Regions from separate parts of the Ruegeria sp. HKCCA0370 genome, predicted to be linked through region 1. Evidence: riboswitches for the same ligand, from Rfam matches in the RefSeq annotation. Region 1 holds a riboswitch; the other holds the start of a gene.
The links. A riboswitch is a leader RNA that binds a small molecule or an ion and turns the genes downstream of it on or off. The one in region 1 is predicted to bind cobalamin.
Positions count from the first base shown of each region.

Region 1 (7,827 bases):
GCGGGTTCCTGTCCCTGTTCCAGAAGGAGCTGGCCGAGGCCGTTCCGGTTCCCGTCGTCACCTCGTCCTTGATGCAGGTCGAAATGGTGAATCGTATCCTTCCCAAGGGAAAGCGCGCGGGCATTCTGACCATTTCGGCCTCCACCTTGACCAATGACCATCTTCAGACTGCCAATGTCCCTTTGGACACGCCAATCGGCACAACCGAGGGTGGGCGGGAGTTCACCCGCGCAATTCTTGGCAATGAATCGCGTCTGAATGTTGAGAAAGCCCGGGAGGACAATGTTGAGGCCGCAATCGCGTTGGCGTCGGACAATCCCGAACTTGGGGCAATAGTTCTGGAGTGCACGAATATGTGCCCCTATGCGCCGGATATTCAGCAGGCGACCGGACTACCGGTGTTTTCGATCGTGTCCTTCGTGACTTGGTTCCAGGCCGGTCTTGTTCCGCCGGTGTACCGGAACTGACCTTTGGCCTATCATCAAGACGGATTGTGTTGGCCGCAGGCAAAACTCAAGCCAGTGTCAGATCTCCGGGTATCGAATTTCGGATCACGCGCTGTGCATTCGGCAGATCGTTCGACTGCGCACGGTCCTTGGCGGCATTGGCGTCCAGACCATGGCCGATCCATCTGTTGGTCAGGCGGGTTTCGAGTGTTTTCAAATCGGTGTCTAGAAATACCTTGAGTGCCCACAGTTGGTGAAGGTCCGACCAACCCGGCTCGTTCAAGAGAAGGTAATTGCCCTCAACCAGAACAACGCGCTGATCCGCCGTGATCATGGACCGCGCGGCAATGGCCAGATCCAGTTCCCGGTCAAACTCGGGTATTGCGATTTCTTCTTCCGCGCGCAATCGATCAAGCAACGCATGAAAGCCGGCAAGATCAAAGGTTTCAGGAGATCCTTTGCGGCTCAGCAGGCCGCGATCCTTCAAGATCACGTTGTCATAGTGGAAGCCGTCCATGAAAACCAGTCCGGTTGCGACGCCGCGCAGATTGAGCTCTTTGGTTGCAAGGCCCGCCGCAGTCGTTTTTCCCGATCCCGGCGGCCCGGCAATCGCGACAAGATGCCGGTCTTGCAGCGGCGGCAAGGCCTGAACGGCATCCGCGATTTTGGTTGCAAGCGCCTCGGGGGTGGCAAGTTTACCCGTCACGCGGCTTGGTCCTCGGCGGGCGGTTCCTTGGCACCGGTCATGAACGCCACTGCGTCGGACATCGTGTAATCCTTGGGATCAACGACGCAGAGGCGTTTGCCCAGCCGATGCACGTGAATTCGATCGGCGACCTCAAAAACATGAGGCATATTGTGGCTGATCAGGATGATCGGAATGCCGCGAGACTTCACGTCCAGGATCAGTTCAAGAACGCGCCGACTTTCCTTTACGCCCAATGCGGCGGTTGGTTCGTCCAGGATGATGACTTTTGATCCGAATGCCGCGGCACGTGCCACCGCAACACCCTGACGCTGACCCCCGGACAGTGTTTCGACGGCTTGATTGATGTTCTGGATCGTCATCAGGCCCAGTTCGCTCAGCTTGTCGCGGGCGAATTTCTCCATCGCCGGACGGTCGAGCATTCGGAACCAAGATCCCAATGGCCCTTTGCGCCGAATCTCGCGCCCCATGAACATGTTGTCCGCGATCGACAGGGCAGGGGACATCGCAAGTGTCTGGTAAACCGTTTCAATGCCGGCTTCGCGCGCGTCAATCGGCGAATGAAAATTCACCTTCTGACCTTCCAGCCAGACTTCGCCCTCATCCGGCATCACCGCGCCGGACACCGCCTTGATCAGCGTTGATTTGCCTGCCCCGTTGTCGCCGATCACCGCCAGAATTTCACCCGGCATCAGATCGAAATCGCAATGGTCCAGTGCAGTCACCTTGCCATAGCGCTTCACAAGGTTCCGTCCTTTGAGAATAGGTTCCATCAGCCTGCCACCTTTCTGATCCACTGGTCGACCGCGACCGCTGCGATGATAAGGATGCCGATCAACAGGAACGTCCATTGCGCGTCAGCGCCCAGCAACCGAAGCCCAAGCGTGAAGACCCCGACGATCAACGCTCCGAACAATGATCCGAGAATGGACCCGCGGCCGCCGAACAGGGATATGCCCCCGATCACAACCGCCGTTATGCTTTCTATATTGGCCAACTGGCCTGATGTCGGAGACACTGATCCGATCCGGCCGATCAAAGCCCAGCCCGCAAAGGCACAGATCAGCCCGGACAACATGTAAACGGACATAAGCGTTCGGTGCACATTGACACCTGACAACTCGGCAGCTTCCGGGTCATCTCCGACCGCGTAAACATGCCTTCCCCATGCGGTGTGACGAAGGGCGTAGGAAAGCCCGAGGATCAGCACAAGCATGAAGATCACGCCGACGGTGAATACCGCCCCGCCCACGTTGAACTTGGCCCCGAAAAGTTGCAGAATTGCGGCGTTTTCTTCGATCTCCTGCGACCGGATTGTTTCGTTCTGAGAATACAGGAAGTTCGCCGCAAGAACGATTTGCCACATGCCAAGCGTCACGATGAACGGCGGCAGTTTGATGCGGCTGACCAGATACCCGTTCACCGCACCGATTGCGGTGCCAACGAAAAGGCCGCAAACAATCGCGACCGTTGGTGGCAGCCCATATCGGAAGGTGAACTGACCCATGACAACCGACGACATCACCATGATTGCCCCGACGCTCAGATCGATACCGGCGGTCAGGATGACGAGGCTTTGCGCCGCCGCCACGATCCCGACGATCTGAACCTGTTGCAGGATCAGGGTCAGCGCGAATGGCGAGAAGAACTTGGAGCCCAGCAAAGCCCCGAAAATGACGATGGCAGCCACAAGAACGATCAGCGGCACCAAAGAGGGGTTCACATGCAGAAAATGCTGAACCGTTCCGACGAACCCGCGGTGGTGATCGTCAAATTCGGCAATCTGTTCCGGGCTGCCTTTTGCAGCGGCTTCGAAGTCGTCTGATCGTCGTGAAGTATCGGACATAAAGGTTCCCCCAAAGCGTCAGGTTGCTGACGACTTTAGCAAGTTTTCGGGCGAATGGGTGGTTTGAAATGCGGAAGGCCGCCCTCTGCGGCCCTCCGGGTGGTCAGGTTAACCCCAGCAGAGGTCCATGCCTTCTTTGACCGAGATCGACTCGACGCCTTCGGCAGGCTTGTCCGTTACAAGCGCTACGCCGGTGTCAAAGAAATCCTTGCCAGGCGTGTTTTCAGGCTTCACGCCTTCGTCCGCCCATTTCTTGACGGCTTCAACACCCAGCGATGCCATCAACAGCGGGTATTGCTGCGACGTCGCACCGATAACACCATCGGCAACGTTTTGGACACCCGGGCAGCCTCCGTCCACGGAAACGATGAGCACGTCATTTTCGCGCCCGATGGCTTTCAGCGCCTCGTAGGCGCCTGCCGCGGCAGGCTCGTTGATGGTGTGAACAACGTTGATCGTCGGATCCTTGGCCAGAAGGTTTTCCATCGCGCGGCGACCACCTTCTTCGTTGCCGGCGGTGACATCACTTCCGACAAGGCGGGGGTCATCTTCATCACCGATTACGTTCGGATCCGCCAGATCGACACCAAAGCCTTGCAGGAAACCCTGATTGCGCAGCACGTCAACTGTCGGCTGACTGACGGCAAGATCCAGTGTCGCAATTTTCGCGTCGTTGGCTGCGTCGCCCAGCGTGGCTTTGGCCCATTGTCCAATCAGCAGCCCGGCAAGGAAATTGTCCGTGGCAAACGTTGCGTCAGCCGAGTCAATGGGTTCCAGCGGCGTATCCAGAGCGATAACCAGAACACCTGCATCCCGCGCCTGCTTCACGGCCGGAACGATGGATGATGTGTCCGAGGCCGTCAGCAGAATGCCTTTGGCGCCGTCCAGAATGCAGGTCTCAATAGCTTGCACCTGCGTTTCATGGTCACCGTCAACTTTGCCCGCAAAGGCTTTGAGCGTCATTCCCAGCTCTTCCGCTTTTGCAGTCGCACCTTCTTTCATTTTGACAAAGAACGGGTTGGTGTCCGTCTTGGTGATCAGGCAAACAGTTTCGCCTTCCGCCATTGCACTGCCAGCCATGGCAGTAACCCCGAGCGCAGCAGCACCCGCAAGTTTTGCAAGTTTCATCGATTATCCTCCCAGTTTTTTCTATGCCGAGTAGGGCACGAGGGCGATCAGGCAAAAATCCTGACCCCATAAGAAACAATCACAAGATTCGAATTTTGAGTCAATAAATAAATCACTCTTATTTATTATTGACAGTGCGGGCGGGCTTTCTCATTCTTCAGCAGGAAAGGGGTGGTCGTGCCGGAAAATTCATCTCGGAAAAATTCGATTGGCCTGCACGGGTCAGAGGTACGCGGAACCAACCAAAGCGGGATGCGGGCCCGGAACGAACGGCTTGTATTGTCGCTTGTCCGGCGTCACCAGGCCCTTTCGAAGTCCGAGATCGCGCGCATGACAGGACTGTCGGCACAAACCGTTTCCGTCATCATGCGGCTGTTGGAGAAGGATGGTTTGCTTTTGCGCGGCGAACCGGTCCGCGGGAAAGTCGGGCAACCTTCCGTTCCCATGCGACTTAACCCGGATGGTGCCTTTTTCTTTGGGCTCAAGGTGGGGCGTCGCAGTGCCGAGTTGGTTTTGACTGACTTTGTCGGAAATGTGCGGCAACGCGATCGGCGAACCTATGACTATCCAACGCCGAAAGCCACTTTGGAGTTTTCCACTGAGAGTCTGGGCAAAATGATATCATCCATGTCGCCTGAGGCCAAAGGCAGGATTGCGGGACTTGGGATTGCCATGCCGTTCTACCTATGGGACTGGGCCCAGACCCTTCAGGTTCCTCAGGAAGAAATGGACCCGTGGCGCGTATCAGACCTGAAGGCTGACCTGGCGCGTCGCCTCGATATTCCGGTATTCCTGCAAAATGACGCCACTGCGGCTTGTGGGGCGGAATTGGTATTCGGTCCAGCCGATGGGCCCAGGGATTTCCTGTACTTCTATATCGGGTTTTTCATTGGCGGCGGTGTGGTCCTCAATGGCGCAATCTTTTCGGGGCGTGGAAACGCGGGCGCAATCGGCCCCTTGCCTGTGCCAGATGATGCCGGTGGTGTCAGACCCCTTATCGACGTGGCCAGCCTGTACGTGCTCGAGCGTGCAATCACCACAGCAGGTGTCACGTCGCATTCCATTTGGGAAACGACCCAGCGTTGGGATGTGCCAAAAGTTCAACTGGAATACTGGTTGAAACAGACGGCGAGCGGGATTGCCTTTGCAATTGTCTCATCCTGTAGCCTGATAGATTTCGAATGCGTGAAGATTGACGGCTGGATGCCGCAGGACATCAAGGCGCGTTTGGTTGAAATGGTCGAAGACAAACTGTCTGAGCTTAACCTGACCGGTCTCGAGCGCCCTGCCGTGCTGGCAGGGACCGTGGGCCCGGAAGCACGCTCACTGGGCGCGGCGAGCCTGCCGTTGTCGGAAAGGTATCTTTCAGAAGCTTAGATGTGAAATCACCTTGTTGCCTTGGATATTTCACAAACTGGTTCACTCTCGCAAACTGCCGAGCTCATTATTTTCGATGGCCGTAACACATTTTCGTTGACGGAGGGCTGAGTTGTCTGGCAAGCCGCTCGGCATGTCCGGTTCCGGGGCTTGCTCTGGAATCAATAGGGAATGCGGTGCGGGCTCAGGCCCAATTCCGCAACTGCACCCGCAACTGTAAGCGGCGAGCAGGGCTGAAACGCCACTGGGGGTTGCCCGGGAAGGCCAGTCCAACGCTTTGACCCGCAAGTCAGGATACCTGCCGGACATGTGCCCTCACAAGGGGCACTCCTAATCGGCGACGGGATGTGCGTCGGACCAGGATGCCTGAAAGGGTGATTTGGCGTTGAATGTCCCGTGGTCAAAACGAATTTCGCGCCGGGATTGGCGCGACGGGACAAGGACGACTGTTCATGAAAACGCTGCTCAGCGCAGCCGCTGCCGCGGTGGCTCTTCCTGCCATCGCAAATGCGCATTTCCTTTTGGAATACACCACGGACACCATGATCGAGAAACCGGGCGATGTGCCGGTCAAACTGATTTTCTGGCATCCGTTCGAGAATGGCCATGTCATGGATCTTGAAAAGCCGCAGGAATTCTATGTGATCCACAACGGTGAAAAGACCGATTTGCTGGACACGCTGGAACCTATCCGGTTCACCGGCGGGGAAAACGAGGGCGCGGCGTTCAAGGGCAGTGTCCCGGTCAAACGTTCGGGCGACTATGTGCTGGTGACGGTTCCTCAGCCTTATTATGAGGAATCCGAAGACATTTATATCCAACAGCTCACCAAAGCCTTCCTGAACCGCAACGAATTGCCGACCGACTGGATGAATCCCGTGGGTCTGCCGACCGAGATTATCCCGCTGAACAAGCCGACCAACATCATCGCGGGTTCGACTTTCACGGGCCGTGTGCTGGCTGATGGTCAGCCGGTTGCGGGGGCCGAGATCGAGATCGAGTACATGGCCGCCGAACCCGACATGGAAAGTTCGGCCGTTTCTGCACCGAAAGCGTCTCCTATGCCGGGTGGTGCGGTGGTCGCAATATCTGACGACAACGGGTACTTTTCGTTCGGCGTTCCGAAAGCCGGTTACTGGGGTTTCGCCGCCCTTGGTTCCGGTCCGGCAACCGAACATGAGGGCAAAGAACTCAGCCAGGATGCGGTCATCTGGATTCGTGCCTGGGATCTGGAGTAACCCCAAATGCACATCGTCGACGGAGCCCTTTCCAACCCGGTTGTAATTGGCGGCGCCATAGCCGCCGCGGGCGGGATCGCCATGGGTCTCAGGTCTCTGGATCTTGATCGCATCCCCACTGCGGGCGTGCTGTCAGCCAGTTTCTTCGTGGCATCCTTGATCCACGTGCCCATTGGTCCGTCGTCGGTCCATCTGATCCTCAACGGCATGGCCGGGCTGCTGCTTGGTTGGGCCGCATTCCCGGCTTTGTTCGTCGGGCTTTTGCTACAGGCGGTCTTTTTCGGCTTTGGCGGGTTGACGGTGTTGGGGATCAACACCGTCAATATCGCCTTTCCCGCAGTGGTGGCCGGAATGTTGTTCGGTCGTCTGATCGCGCGTGGAACGCCTTTGCAAGGTGCGATTTGGGGGGGCGTCGGCGGCGCATTTGCGATTGCGGCGACAACCGGCATGGTCGCGTTTTCCTTGGCGCTGTCGGGGGATGAATTTCTGCCTGCCGCCAAGCTTGTTTTCTTCGCCCATATTCCTGTCATGGCCATCGAGGCGATTTTGACCGGGTTCGCCGTGTTGTTGGCGCGCAAGGTCAAGCCCGAGCTGTTTTTCAGAGGAGCAGCCACATGAAGCATCTGGTTGTCATATTGGCCGTGTGCTGCGCACCTGTGCCTGCCCTGGCGCACAAGGTCATAGCCGGCGTTTTCGAGTCGGGAGACGTCATCGAGGGCGAAATTGGCTTTTCTAACGGCGACATGGCAAACGGCACCGAGGTCATTGTCACCGGCCCGGATGGGGCCGAGCTGGGTCGATCGGTCACGGATGCGGACGGTTTTTTTGTCTACACGCCGACCTCGGCCGTGGCGCACACCTTCTTTGCCGACCTTGGCGCCGGGCATGTGGCCGAAGTCACGATGTCTGCCGAAGATGTCGCGCGGATCATGGGCGTTGCCGTGGCAGAAAACGGTGGCTCATCTTCGGCTGCTGTGACGCAAGCCAGCGGTTCGGCGGCGTCTCTCAGCGCCGAAGAGCAGCAGGTTATCGCCAAGGCCGTACGTGACGAATTGCGCCCGCTCAGGCGCGAGATTGCGGCCTATC
Region 1 is NZ_WQEP01000018.1:15,462-23,288, forward strand. Features, by position in the region: gene GOW31_RS21155 (aspartate/glutamate racemase family protein) at 1-467, shown strand, start outside; gene GOW31_RS21160 (hypothetical protein) at 514-1,152, opposite strand; gene GOW31_RS21165 (ATP-binding cassette domain-containing protein) at 1,149-1,925, opposite strand; gene GOW31_RS21170 (ABC transporter permease) at 1,925-2,998, opposite strand; gene GOW31_RS21175 (sugar ABC transporter substrate-binding protein) at 3,107-4,126, opposite strand; gene GOW31_RS21180 (ROK family transcriptional regulator) at 4,379-5,503, shown strand; cobalamin riboswitch at 5,625-5,824, shown strand; gene GOW31_RS21185 (DUF4198 domain-containing protein) at 5,956-6,741, shown strand; gene cbiM (cobalt transporter CbiM) at 6,748-7,359, shown strand; gene GOW31_RS21195 (cobalt ABC transporter permease) at 7,356-7,827, shown strand, end outside.

Region 2 (7,827 bases), on a different contig from region 1:
AACCGGATCCGTGCGCGGAAAATGTTGCCCGCCGCATGACGGGCAACTGCGCTGCCATCCCGCTTGCGACATATTGCTGGCTGCGCCGCAGCGAGCGCAGAAGCGATGTGTTTCGTGCCAACCGACAACCGCCTTGGCGGATGCGGCCAGTTCGGCATCACGAGGCGACAATCGCGCCATGATCCGGCGAAGCTCGGCGAAAACATGCCCTTCAGGCAAATCCGGGTGCTGCTGTTCGGATCTGTCCACGAACTCTCCCAGGCCGGTCAGATCCAATCCCTCTGCCCCCCAGGCCGAGATATCCGCGGCAAACAGGGGTGCGCCCTCTGCGCTCAGGCCCAGAAAAACCGGTGCTTCGATCACGCCGCCGGGGCCATCGCATACCAGCGGGTGGGTCATCTGCGTCAGGGCAAGCTGATCCAGCGCCGCGCCCACGACCAAAAGCTTGCCTCGCCACAGCAATATGCATCGCGCAGCAGGGTCGCGCGCCATCTCGGACAGCTTCTCTGAATCCCCACGAAGATGCGCTGCCCGATTCAGGCCCGAGCCACCGAAAGTCACCTGCTCTGCGTTTTTCATTGGAATTCCTTCTGGTCTTGCGCACAGGGCTGCCATGTCTCAGGCCCTGTTGCAATGGCAATTCAAGACGCAAAACGCAGAGACGCGCCGCCGAAAAGCCGCATGGCGGCCTCGGAAAAATCATCTAGACTGCGCTTTGATGATTTTAGCCCATTACCACATTCAAAAGCAGAACAAAAAAAGTGAAGCAAAACCCATCGACGCAGGTTCAACCCACAAAAGACCGTGGGCGTATTCGTATTCTTGCCACCTCCGACCTGCACATGCATCTGACCGGTTTTGACTATTACGCGGACACACCGGACCCGACGCTTGGGCTGACACGCACCGCCAGCCTGATCCGCAAGGCCCGACACGAGGCCACAGACGCGCTGGTACTGATGTTCGACAACGGGGATTCGCTCCAGGGAACGCCGATGGGCGAATGGGCCGTTCGGAACGACACGCCCCACCCGATGATGCAGGCATTCAAGGCGCTGGACTATGATGCGATTGGTCTGGGCAATCATGATTTCGGGTTCGGGCTGCCGACATTGGACAAGACCCTTGCGCAAGCCCCGTGCCCGGTTCTGTGCGGCAATCTTCATCGGTCCGGAGAACGACAATCATGGCAGCGTTTTGCGATCCTCGACCGTATCGTGTCGGTGGGAAACAAGGATGTACCCATTCGCGTCGGCGTGTTTTCGGTTCTGCCACCGCAAACAACACGTTGGGAAGAACACAATCTGAACGAAACCGTAGCGGCGGACGACATCGTTGTCGCGGCCCGGTCCCTGACGCGTCTTTTGCGCGTAAAGGGGTGCGATCTGATCGTGGCGCTCGCCCATTCCGGGCTTGGACACCCGGACACAGCGACCGACACTGAAAATGCCGTTATTCCCCTGGCCGCGATCGAGGGCATCGACGCTGTGGTCGCCGGGCACACTCACCTGACCCTTCCCGCACGCACCGGCGCGCAAACCCCGAATGTGGATTACGTGAAAGGGCTGGTGCATGGAACGCCGGTTGTCATGCCCGGCTCGGCAGGCGCATATCTTGGAGTAATCGATCTGGCCGTTACCCTACAGCCCCAGTCGGGGCTGCGTGTTGTTGACAGCCACGCCGAATTGCGCCCGATTTCGATGGGCGGCACCGCGATTGGCGAAGATTTGGCAATCGCGAATCTGGTTGAACACGCACATCAGCAGACCCGTCAGGACATGGCCGCGCCCGTTGCGCACGTCTCGGAGACATTGCACAGCTATTTCAGCTTCTGTGCGCCGGATCGTGGATTGACGCTTGTTGCCGCCGCACAAGCAGCCGCGTTGCGCCCTTTTTTACACGGCACCACGCTTGCAGAGCTGCCACTGTTGTCAGCCGCGTCACCGGCCAAATGCGGCGGACGCTCTGGCCCCAGGCACTATACGGACGTGCCGCCCGGTGAAATCTGTCTGCGTCACGTGGCGGACCTGCATGTCTTTCCCAACGAGTTGCGCGCGGTTCAGATCACGGGCGCGCAGCTGCTGGAGTGGTTGGAGATGTCAGCCAGTGCATTCAACCAACAATTCCCCGATGCCGAGGCAGAACTGTTCGACCGGGATCGGGCAGGATACAATTTCGATGTCATCTTTGGCCTGTCCTATCAGATCGACCCGTCGCAACCGGCGCGTTACGATGTCGGGGGGCAAATGATCCATCCCGGCCACAGGCGAGTGCATCATCTGACTTGCGCGGGCCAAGCCGTGCGGCCGGATCAGACATTTGTCGTTGCGCTCGATAATTATCGCGCAAGCGGAGGCGGACATTTCCCGCATGTGTCATCGACCCCTGCCATAGATCTGCCCCCGCTGGATATCCGGGACATTTTGCGGGATTACATGACGCACCGCCTGCCACCCGACCCATTGGCCCGGCAACCTTATCCGTTCTCGCTGATGCCGAAATCGGGGATGAAGACCATTCTTCGGACAGGGCCCGGTGCTTTGAAATATGTCGACGAATTGAACAGGTTCGCCCCCAAGATTCTGGAACCTGACGAACAGGGTTTTGCGCGCATTCGCCTGACGCTCTGACGGGTTGTCTTTTGCCGAAGCCTTCCCTATATCCAGAATCGAGAGGTTGGCGCGGGCGAGCGCCTCGCCAACCTGGTCAGGTCCGGAAGGAAGCAGCCACAACGAGCCCCGCTTGGGTCGATGTCCAACCTCTCACTTTATGAACCTTAATGAACCTTGGCCGCAGGAGGGCTTTATGATTGTAGCAAAGATCCTTCGGGCAGCACGGTTCTGACCTCACGGTATCAACTGACTGCCTGAACACATGACCCGGGGATGAGCGCTTGCCATCCGTCGGGAGTGCTGTTTCTGACGACAGGCAGACCAATGTTTCTTACACTTTCGGACCTGGGATGGTCCTCTCACTTTGCTGCGCAACACGCGGCTTATCCTTCCTGCACACCTTTTCGCATCACTTCCGTTCATCGGGACCGCCTGATCGGGCTGAACCCGGATGGTGAAGTCCCGTTGCTGACCCTCGATCAATCAACCGGCACCTATGCCGTTGGCGACTGGGTTCTCACCGACGACGACAAACGCGTGCGCCATTTTCTCGACCGGCGCAGCCTGCTGCACCGACGCGCCGCCGGTACAGGTGCCGCGACGCAACTGATCGCAGCCAATGTCGATGTGCTGTTCATCGTCAGCTCGTGCAATGCCGATTTCAACCTGCCCCGGCTGGAACGATATCTGGCGCTTGCGCATCAGGCGGGGTGTTACCCGGTCGTTGTTCTGACAAAGGCCGACAAATCGGCAGACCCTGACAGTTTCGCGGGGCAGGTGCAATCACTGGACCCGTTCCTGACGGTTCTGGCGATCAACGCGCTGGACCCGGCAGAGGTTGAAAAGGTTCTGTCCTGGTGCCCAAAAAGCCAGACCGGAGCGCTGGTTGGTTCGTCGGGCGTTGGCAAGACGACACTTGCCAATACCATGACCGATCAGAATCTTGCCACCTCGGACATTCGCGAGGATGACGCGCGGGGCCGACACACGACAACCGCACGCGCATTGCACCGGATGCGCAACGGCGGCTGGTTGATCGATACACCCGGAATGCGCGCGTTGCGCCTGCTGGACGCTCAGGACGGGATCGACGACGTTTTCTCGGACCTTGTCGAGTTGAGCCGGGACTGCCGTTTTTCGGATTGCCAGCACAGCTCCGAGCCCGGATGTGCCGTGCAAAAGGCAATAAGCCACGGCACGCTTGATCCGGCTCGATTGGACCGATGGCGCAAGCTTCGGCGCGAAGATCAGCGCAATTCTGAAACCGTCGCGCAGTCCCGGGCGCGGGACAAAGCGTTCGGCAAGATGGTCCGTGGCGTCATGAAGGAAAAGAAACTTCGCAACCGGTGATGGCGGGTCGGGGCCTGGCCCGTTCTGCGCCGCGTCTGATCAAGCGATCAGTCGCGGCCAAACCGCTGCATTGCGCCGGGCAAATGCTCCGATATGACCAACCTCGGACAACCCGAAATCGGCAGGGCTCAGCAGGTGGCGGTTGGCATCGGGGCCGTAAAGATCCGCAAGCCGCCAAACCGCGTCCGGCGGCACCATCTGGTCGTCCTCGAAGGTGAACAAATCCACGGGCGTTCCAGAATCCTTCCACTGCGCCGCAGGTAACTCATGCCCGATTTCAGGCACATAGTTCAAAGGCGCCGTACACCATTTGCGCCACTGCCAATAGACCGATGCCGGCAGATCCGAGCCGAACCCGATCGCCTTTCCGGGAAGGTAGCCAAGGGCTCGGGCCAAAAGCGGGGCATGACCATACCAGAACAATCCTGCCAAACCACGATAGGGCCACGGGTGGTCGCTTACAGTTACCAGCCCCGAACACACACAGATCATCCGGTCAATCAGATCGATATCCGGCTGCACAGGCCCCAACATTGCGCCGATCGAATGGCCGATGGTCCAATGCTGCGAATCGGGAAACCGTCTGCGCATTTCCGCCCGTGCCGCGGGCATGTCGATCAAGGCCCAATCCGCCATGGTCGCACGCGAGTCTTTCAGGCGGCCAGTCAAGGAATGCCCGTAATCGCGATAGTCATAGGTCAGGCAGGCCATACCCTGCTCGGCAGCAAGCCATCGTGCGAAATGACGGTAATAATCGCGCGGCACACCCGTTGCACTGTTCAGCACGACGACGATTTCGGGCGAGGTCAGCGGGCTGTACAACCGAGCAGACAGTGTTTTCTGCCCGGACGGAAAGCGAAACTCTTCGGTCAATACCGTTTGCTCTGTGTCCAACATGATCTCTGGCTTTGCGCTTGGTAAATCCGGTTTCCGAACCTCAACGCCCTCGACACTATGCATGAACCAACATCGTATCCAGCATGACCAAGCGTCCGGCCAAAAGATCGGCTTGACTCGATGCGTGCTCAAACGCTAGCGGTTGTGTGATGGTTTCCGGCCTCCACAAGGGGTCGGGATGAAAAGGGAACACGGTGCGGTAATGTCTGGTCATGCAGGCAACAACCAAATCCGCGACTGCCCCCGCAACTGTAAGCGGTAAGCGATGCCGAAACACCACTGGCCCCGAAGGCTGGGAAGGTCGGCAAAGCGATGACCCGCAAGTCAGGAGACCTGCCATCGGAAACGAAACCGAAACTCGGGCGGGGTGTCCGGGCAGGTCCTGACGGCATCACGCTGTTCCACCTGTCCCCAATATCCTGTCCACCAAGCGCGGAGGGCGCAGGATGATCTGGAAGACAAAAACACATGAATTCAGTGCAACAGTATGTCAGCGGACGGGCAAAACCTGTCCCGCTTTGGCGCGGCTGGCGCGCTCGATATCCGAAGCCATGGCCCAGGCGACCTCGGCCACAAGTGACGATTTCGAGATTGAGGGCAGCAGCGAGCTGTCACATTGCGCCGAAGGATGTCATGCAATTTTCCGCGCGCGATCAGACAGCATTCGTGTCTTTTGCGGAACGCAGCCCGAAACCGCAATTGAGCCGCTGAACGGCTATGCCGACCTGATCTTCGGAAACACGTTCAGTGCGATGCCATCCGGCGTCGTGAAGACCCCACCCTGCGCGATGATCGAAGTTTCCACGATCCGGCCTCGAAAACCTGCTTGCGCGCCCATGCAGATTTCAATCTGAATCCAGACTGACCTGTGCCTGGGCGCGCCGAGAGGCCCAGGCCAGTTGCGCATCCGTTTCGACGGCGCAAGGGCGCACCGCCCGCAATCGTTGCAGCGCCGTGTCCGCGCGTTCGCCGCATTCGACCATAAGCCGAAGGACAACCATACCTGACCTGCCACATCCCCCGCGGCAGTGTACCAATACGCGACCTCCGCCGGAAAGCGCGTGCCGGGCCGCGGCGCTGACGGACGGCCACGCGTCATCAATCGCTTTTGTCGGCGCTCCGAAATCTTCGATCGGCAGGTGAACCCATCGGCTGGCGCGGCTTTGAATATCGCTGCCAAATTCCTGCGCCCCGTCCTGAAGCATTTCGACATCCGTCGTCATCGAAACAACAAGCCCCGGCTGCCAGGCTGCGATCATATCCAGATCGCTGGAGTAATCTCCGCCGCGTCCGGGCATCGAGGTCAGCGCCAGCGTTCCGCCACCGACTTGCAGGGCGTAGATCACCAACTGCGACATGAATCCTGTCCTCCCCAAAGAACTCTTTACAAAATGAGCCATTAAATCCGCTGATGCAGTTTAGTGCGAAAGCGACTCGTTTCTAAATCAAAAATCATCGCGCCCCGCTGTGGACGCGGGCAACGGTGGCCACTACGCTGTGCCCAAGCACCGAATCCCAACGAGAAGACATGACAGACAGCTCCAACCCCGCCTATCAGGTTCTCGCCCGCAAATATCGCCCGGAAACCTTTGCCGATCTGGTGGGTCAGGATGCCATGGTGCGCACCCTGAAAAACGCGTTCGCGGCCGACCGGATCGCGCAGGCCTTCATCATGACCGGTATTCGCGGCACCGGCAAAACCACGACCGCAAGGATCATCGCCAAGGGGATGAACTGCATCGGACCCGACGGAACCGGTGGCCCCACGACCGAACCCTGCGGTCAGTGCGAACATTGTGTCGCCATCATGGAAGGCCGCCATGTCGACGTGATGGAGATGGACGCCGCCAGCCGTACGGGCGTCAACGACATCCGCGAGATCATTGACAGTGTCCGCTATCGCGCCGCCAGCGCGCGTTACAAGATTTATATCATCGACGAGGTTCATATGCTCTCGACCAGCGCGTTCAACGCGCTGCTCAAGACGTTGGAAGAACCGCCCGCGCATGTGAAGTTCATCTTCGCAACCACTGAAATCCGCAAAGTCCCTGTCACCGTGCTGTCCCGCTGCCAGCGTTTCGACCTGCGCCGGATCGAACCCGAAGACATGATTGGCCTGCTGCGCAAGATCGCCGAAGCGGAAAGCGCCCAGATTGCAGAAGACGCGCTGGCATTGATCACCCGAGCAGCGGAAGGATCGGCCCGGGATGCGACCTCGTTGCTGGATCAGGCGATATCGCACGGGGCTGGCGAGACGACCGCCGATCAGGTCCGAGCAATGCTTGGACTGGCGGACCGTGGCCGCGTTCTGGACCTTATGGATATGATCCTGCGCGGCGACGCCGCGGGCGCACTTACCGAGTTGAGCGGCCAATACGCCGAAGGCGCGGACCCGCTGGCGGTGCTGCGCGATCTGGCCGAGATCACGCACTGGGTGTCCGTCGTAAAGATCACACCTGACGCGGCCCAGGACCCGACGGTTTCTCCGGACGAACGGACCCGGGGCCAACAGATGGCCGAGGCTCTGCCGATGCGGGTTCTGACCCGGATGTGGCAAATGCTGCTGAAGGCGCTCGAGGAAGTCTCGGCTGCCCCCAACGCCATGATGGCCGCTGAAATGGCCGTTATTCGCCTGACCCATGTGGCGGATTTGCCCAGCCCCGAAGAGCTGATCAAACGGTTGCAAGATGCCCCGCCACCGCCGCCGGGCGGGCCCAATGGCGGCGTTTCGATACCCCGACAGGGCGCCGGTCCGGCGCCGGCTGGCGCGGCCCATCCACCTACCTATGCGCCGTCCCCTCGCGGTGCCGGTGGCGCACCGGTTGCAGCCCTGGCGCAGGATTCCCAGACGGCTCTTGCCCGGTACCCGACCTTCGATCACGTGGTGGAATTGATCCGGACAAATCGCGACGTGAAGTTGCTGGTCGAGGTGGAAAACGGCGTGCGCCTCGTCTCCTATCAACCCGGG
Region 2 is NZ_WQEP01000014.1:44,110-51,936, forward strand. Features, by position in the region: gene nudC (NAD(+) diphosphatase) at 1-579, opposite strand, end outside; gene GOW31_RS22215 (hypothetical protein) at 634-765, shown strand; gene GOW31_RS20255 (bifunctional 2',3'-cyclic-nucleotide 2'-phosphodiesterase/3'-nucleotidase) at 762-2,630, shown strand; RNA gene ffs (signal recognition particle sRNA small type) at 2,670-2,768, shown strand; gene rsgA (ribosome small subunit-dependent GTPase A) at 2,937-3,962, shown strand; gene GOW31_RS20270 (hypothetical protein) at 4,002-4,859, opposite strand; cobalamin riboswitch at 4,993-5,215, shown strand; gene GOW31_RS20275 (hypothetical protein) at 5,306-5,713, shown strand; gene GOW31_RS20280 (dual specificity protein phosphatase family protein) at 5,705-6,217, opposite strand; gene GOW31_RS20285 (DNA polymerase III subunit gamma/tau) at 6,388-7,827, shown strand, end outside.
Region 2: linked by a shared signal. The riboswitch ahead of GOW31_RS20275 (hypothetical protein) and the one ahead of GOW31_RS21185 (DUF4198 domain-containing protein) in region 1 are both predicted to bind cobalamin.